DNA from 2 places in the Paenibacillus segetis genome. Region 1 is predicted to be linked to the other one. Evidence: riboswitches for the same ligand, from Rfam matches in the RefSeq annotation. Region 1 holds a riboswitch; the other holds the start of a gene.
What was found. A riboswitch is a leader RNA that binds a small molecule or an ion and turns the genes downstream of it on or off. The one in region 1 is predicted to bind S-adenosylmethionine.

Region 1 (3,320 bases):
CACTTTAAATGAGAAAATCCCTGTATTTCCGCTCGATTGTTTGTTTTGAATCTCATATCCCGGATGTCCCGGAAGCCCAGGATGGAATACCTCTGCGATTTGCGGATGCTTCTCTAAATATTTTGCCATTGCCAGTGCATTACTTTCATGACGCTCCATCCGCAGCGCTAATGTCTTCATTCCTCGCATGAGCTGATAAGAGTCGGTAGGGCTGAGAACTGCACCAATGGAATTATGTAGAAAGCCAATTTCTTTGGATAGTTTCTCATCTTTTGTCACGATCAGTCCGGCAAGTACATCATTATGCCCACCTAAATACTTCGTTGCACTATGAACGACAATATCCGCTCCAAGTTCCAGTGGACGCTGGAAGAATGGAGTTAGTAACGTATTATCTACGATTGTAATAATGTCATGTACATGTGCCCAGCTAGTTACTGCTTCAATATCGGTCACCATCATAAGAGGGTTCGTTGGTGTTTCAATAAACACTGCTTTGGTGTTGGGTTTACGCACACTTTCAAGCGCATCTAAATCGTTCGTATCAACATAAGAAGCCGTTACACCGTACTTAGACAAAATCTGCTCAAGTAGACGATATGTCCCACCATACAAATCGAGCGATACAATGAGATGATCACCTTGTGAGAACAAGGTAAACACGGTTTGCAGTGCTGCCATCCCAGAGCTACAGGCAAAACCAGCATCACCGGCTTCTAACACCGCTGCCGCATCTTCCAACACCTTACGAGTCGGGCTCTTTGTTCGTGCATAATCAAATCCTGTACTTTGCCCTAATCTAGGGTGTCGAAAAGCGGTCGCCTGATAAATAGGATAATTGACAGCTCCTGTCACCGGTTCCTCTATAGAGCCAATTTGTGCAAGCTTACTTTCAATACGCAATGTTTTGTCCGCCACCAGTTATCCCTCCACATTAAATTTGATAAACAAACTCCGTTTGCTGGTCTATATCATAAGGTGTTTCCTGATACACATAGTAATTGAGCCAATTGGAAAATAATAAGTTAGCATGTGCTCGCCATGTTGAAGGCGGATCAAGTGAAGGATCGTTATTTGGATAGTAATTAACAGGCAATTCAATTTCAAGTCCCTTGGCGATATCCCGATCATATTCCCACTTCAGTGACCAAGGATCATATTCCGAATGACCCGTTACGAAAATCTGCTTACCATCACGGGTTGCTACGAGATAGATACCTGCTTCCGGTGACTCAGCCAAAATATGCAGTTCAGGGTTAGCCTCGATATCTGCGCGTTCAACATCCGTATGACGGGAATGTGGAACATGAAAACCCTCATCAAATCCGAATAGCAATTTAACATTAGGAATGTTAATACGATGTGAAAACACGCCGAAACATTTTTTCTCAAGGTAAGTTTTTTGTACACCAAAGTGATGATATAAGCCTGCTTGAGCAGCCCAACAAATGTGTAATGTTGAGGTGACGTGAGTTTTGCTCCATTCAAAAATTTCTTGTAGCTCTTCCCAATAGTTCACTTCTTCAAATTCCATTTGTTCAACAGGAGCACCCGTTACAATCATCCCGTCAAAACGACGATTCTTAATCTCATCGAACGTTTTATAGAACATCTCCAGATGTTCTGCAGATGTATTCCTCGATGTGTGTGAACGAGGATGAAGCAACACAATCTCTACTTGAAGTGGCGTATTTCCGAGTAACCGTAAAATTTGAGACTCTGTCGTTTCCTTTGTCGGCATCAGATTCAGAATAGCAATCCGCAAAGGTCGAATGTCCTGACGATAAGCCCGACTCTCATCCATTACAAAAATATTCTCATTTTCAAGCACTTCTTTGGCGGGTAAATGATCAGGGATTTTAATCGGCATAATTCTTCGCTCCTTTTTTACAGTAAATGAAATTTGTTTTTCTACCAGAGAGTATCGCGATAACAAAAAGAGACCTATCTCACATTAGAGAAAGGTCGTCATCTATTTTCGTGAATGCGCCTCTCTCATCTCTCAGAAACCACCAACCATGTCTTTGTAATTACTACTGGTCTGGTTCTGCAAGAATTAGCACCGTGCGATAAATCGCCGGTTGCCGGGTGTCATCGGGCTAGTCCCTCCACCTGCTCTTGATAAGATTTCGCTATATTTAATTCATGATTCAGGGATAAATATCACAATGCGTTCCCTGAATTCACTTTAATGTATAAGGCCTACTTACGTCAAGAACTCATATCCAAAAATTTGGGGCACCTCTGCCGATAGCCAACCATATACTGGGGAATAAAATTAAGATATTTAAAGGGTTGTAACATTTCATACAGCGGCGTTATACTAGACAAGTGTTTGAAAATGTTAAGGTAAAGAGGTGAACCAAGAAATGGAAGGCGACCCGAGTCCGCAGAGGAGAACTGCCCCAATACGACAATCGCATAGGAAAGAATTCAGCAGGGCACTCGTGGAAAGATTGGGGCTCTTTCATTTTACGGTTACTACATAGGTAACACCCTATTTTGGTGTTCCCGTACTGCTGTGTTCTTTCCCTTGCTCTAATCAAGAGCATCCCCGATCAAACTCTCGGGGTAAGGGAGGAAATCATATGAAAATTCGTCACGTACAAGCTGGCGTATTCACGACTGTCGAAGACGTAGAAACTACGACTGTTGCTCCAGAAGAAGGCTTTTACTGGATTGATGCAGATGTAGAGGATCTTGCACTGCTGCAGCCTCTTTTCTCGTTGCATGATTTAGCAGTGGAGGACTGTCTTACAGAAGAAGAACAGCGTCCGAAAATTGAAACTTATGATAATCATTATTTTATTGTTGTAAATAGCATTCGATATGATGACGAAGAAATTTTTCTGCGTGCGCTGAGCCTTTTCCTAGGTCGTCATTACATCATCACTGTAACGAAACAAAAGATTAACGAGCTGCGGGCAGTGAAGCCTATCCTATGGGATCAAGAAGTAAGCGAACCTGACCGTTTCCTCTATCTGCTCATCGACCTTGTAGTTGATAATTACTTTACAGTAGGCGACCGGATTGAGTACAAAATCGAGAAACTGGAAGAAGATATCCTCATGCATACCAAACGCTCTCATCTGAGTGAAATTATCGGTCTGCGAAGCGAGATTCTTTGGCTCAAAAAAATGCTTGGCCCACAAAAAGAAGTTATAAATATTTTAAATAAAAAAGATCTACGTCTGATCGACGACCAACTGCAAAAGTATTTCAGCGATATTTATGAGAATGCTGTAAAAATATCTGAAAACTTTGATACTTTCCGCGAATTGATGGGCAACTTACGTGAAGCCTATCAGTCAGCCATCGCC
Region 2 (3,320 bases), on a different contig from region 1:
TCCCCCGCATGAGCGACGTCTTGAGGGCCCCTTCGGGAACAGCCGTGGGTATTATTCTCTGAAACAGGAGTTTCCGGTACTTCACGTGAATCATATGTGGCATAGGAAAAATGCGATTTACCCTGCAACCGTTATGGGCAAGCCGTATCAGGAAGATTATTATTTAGGGCAATTTTTGCAAAAGTTACTCTCTCCTGCCTTTCCGATCTTAATGCCAAGGGTCCGTTCACTCTGGACCTATGCAGAATGTGGATTTCAAACGTTAACCTCAGCCGTTGTGCGGGAGAGTTATTCACGAGAGGCATTGATTTCCGGATTTCAAATCTTAGGACAAAGGGAACTGTCGCTAACAAAATTTCTGATGTTGACGGACAAAATGATCGTTCTATCAGACTTTAAGCTGTTGTTAGCCACAGTATTAGAGCGTTTTAATCCATGTACGGATTTGTATATATTCAGCAATATGTCGAATGATATACTGGACTACACGGGACGTGAACAGAAGCTCGGTAGTAAGGCAATTCTGGTTGGAGTAGGTGAACCCATCAGAGCACTTCCGAAGGTATACGATGAGGGAGATATTCCAGAAGTGGATCAAATAAAAGTATTCCATGATGGTTGTCTTGTTGTATCAGGTGCCTCTTATGAGAATGAGCCTATGCTTCCGCAGCGTCTGCTTACTACTTTGAAGGAGCGTGGAACCAAATGGCCACTAGTTATACTGGTTGACCATGCAGAGATCGTAGCTAATGATCAAATGGCCCTCCTCTGGACTGTATTTACGAGGTTTAATCCGACTGATGATATCTACTCCGTAGCGGAGATTAATCAGCATCATTTGGCATATAGTCTGCCGCTGATCATTGATGCCCGTATGAAGCCGGGTTACCAAGATGAATTATTCCCAAGTGAGGAAGTTGTTTCTTTAGTGGATCAACGTTGGAAAACCTATTTCGCATAAATGATTCTCAGAAGTCGTCGATTGATATTGATGTATCCCAAAAAAAGGGATATCCAGTGCTGAATTTAGGAAGTGAGGAAAAGTTATGTTGCGTAGTTTACTTGGTGAACCACCAAGACAAAATGAAGGCTTGCTTGCGGATACAATGGACATCATGGTACAGGGCGTCAAGCTATTACAGAAAGAAATGGAACGCCATCAAGATCCAAGTCATGATTACCGGAAGCTTGAAGTGTGGACGCATGGGTTGATTTCCTCGCTCGATGAACTGGAGCAGTGTCTTTTTGCAGCAACTTTTTTTCGTAAGAAGGTTGTGAAGGATTATGTTGAAGATATGGATGCTGCTGAGAAAGGTGATTATGCGCGATATGTATTTTTCTACAAAGACGGCTTTATTCGCGTTTTTTCTATTCTAGATAAACTCGGTACGATTCTCAATGAAATGTATGATCTGAATACGTCCAAAGTCAAAACTCATTATTCTTATTTCACGGTACTCCGTCAATTCCATTATCTGAAGGTGCATATCGAGCTGGGAGACAAGTTGTTTTCGATCAAAGAACAGTACAAGGAAACGCTGAATGTGCTTCGCGGACGCCGTAATACAGAAATTCATTATATGAACTCGGAGTTGAAGGATGATCTGTGGCAGCGCCATCAGGCACTATACGGCAAGATTGAGCTTGAGGATCTCGATGGGCATCTGCAGGATTTGGATCAAGGGTATCAAATGGTGTGTAAAACTTTGTATACAGCCTTCGAATATATAGTTAAAAGATGGCAACGGTGAAGGTCATATCCTTGTGGAAATGTTTTTCTTTGACAAAACAGAGGAAAGTATCTATACTCTAAAATAGTTTCTGAAATATTACATCCGATGATTTCATATAACTTCATATTTCTTATCGAGAGTGGCGGAGGGAAAGGCCCGATGAAGCCCAGCAACCGATTTGTTTAATAGTGATCTAAGTTATCGCTTATTGATCAAATGACATGGTGCTAATTCCTTCAAAATCATGTACCTGATGTGGTCATGATTTTGGCAGATGAGAAGGCATTGTCTTTACGTAAAGAGAGCCCTTGATTCTGCAAAGGGGCTCTTTTGTTTTTTTAGGAAAAGGCCTGATGGAATCTCCTTAAGAAGGAAGAAACACATTAATTTATAAAGGGGGTTATCCGCATGATTGAACTTAAACAGCTGACCAAAACATATGGAAGCAAACAAAAAGCTACAACGGCTTTGTCCGGTGTTAATCTGACTGTAGGAAAAGGTGAGATCTTTGGCGTCATCGGTCATTCCGGTGCCGGAAAAAGTACGCTAATCCGTTGTATTAATTTACTCGAACGGCCTACTACTGGTGAAGTTTGGGTGGGTGGCACCGAGCTGACAAGCCTAAGAAAACGAGAGCTTCAGCGTCAGCGTAGCAAAATTGGCATGATCTTTCAGCATTTTAACCTGCTGTCCTCTGCCACGGTATATAACAACATCGCTTTTCCACTTACGTTGATCGGAACACCGAAGGCTGAGATCGCTAAGAAGGTTAATGAGCTCCTGGCCCTAGTAGGGCTTGAAGAGCATCGGAATAAGTACCCGGCTCAATTATCTGGAGGACAAAAGCAGAGGGTTGGTATTGCTAGAGCGCTCGCTAGCGATCCGGATGTGTTACTATGCGATGAAGCGACATCAGCACTTGATCCCCAGACGACGGATTCGATCTTGAAGCTACTCCTGGATATTAACAGAAAGTTTAACTTAACGATTCTACTCATCACACATGAGATGAACGTCATTCAGACCATCTGTGATCGGGTAGCCGTTATTCATCAGGGAAATATCGTGGAACAAGGCCCAGTGAGTCAAGTATTCCTTAAGCCGAAGCACCAAGTAACGCGCGAGTTTATCAATCATGACTCGTTTGCTGAGGCTGGATTGAAATTAGCGAACTCCGTGCAGCATCCACAGTGGGCTAGGCTTGTTAGAATTACATTCCTTGGTGCTAAAACGTATGAATCAGTCCTATCTCAAGTAGTGCGTCAGACCAATGTTAACTTCGCGATTCTGCATGGAACAATCTCTACGATTAAGGAAGTACCTTATGGACAGCTTACCGTTTCTTTTGAAGGTGACGCAAGTGATGTTGACCGAACCCTTGCACTGCTTCGGGAACGCGATCTTGATGTGGAGGTGATTGGATAATGGGAGGATTAGATTTCTCTAAAGTAAATTGGTCAGAAATCGGCAGTGCTTCGGTCGATACTTTGCTCATGATGGGATACGCTACATTCTTCACGTTTCTGATCGGTTTACCGCTGGGTGTACTACTGTATACCTTATCTAGGTCCAATTCCTGGGTTTTAG

Region 2: another riboswitch for S-adenosylmethionine. It lies ahead of IEW05_RS20230 (methionine ABC transporter ATP-binding protein); the one in region 1 lies ahead of metA (homoserine O-acetyltransferase MetA).

Annotation. Positions count from the first base shown of each region.
Region 1 is NZ_BMFT01000001.1:855,715-859,034, reverse strand. Features, by position in the region: gene IEW05_RS03715 (PLP-dependent transferase) at 1-918, opposite strand, end outside; gene metA (homoserine O-acetyltransferase MetA) at 935-1,870, opposite strand; SAM riboswitch class I at 1,993-2,128, opposite strand; gene corA (magnesium/cobalt transporter CorA) at 2,589-3,320, shown strand, end outside.
Region 2 is NZ_BMFT01000003.1:210,014-213,333, reverse strand. Features, by position in the region: gene IEW05_RS20240 (UbiD family decarboxylase) at 1-961, shown strand, start outside; gene IEW05_RS20235 (Cthe_2314 family HEPN domain-containing protein) at 1,047-1,751, shown strand; SAM riboswitch class I at 1,861-2,014, shown strand; gene IEW05_RS20230 (methionine ABC transporter ATP-binding protein) at 2,142-3,158, shown strand; gene IEW05_RS20225 (methionine ABC transporter permease) at 3,158-3,320, shown strand, end outside.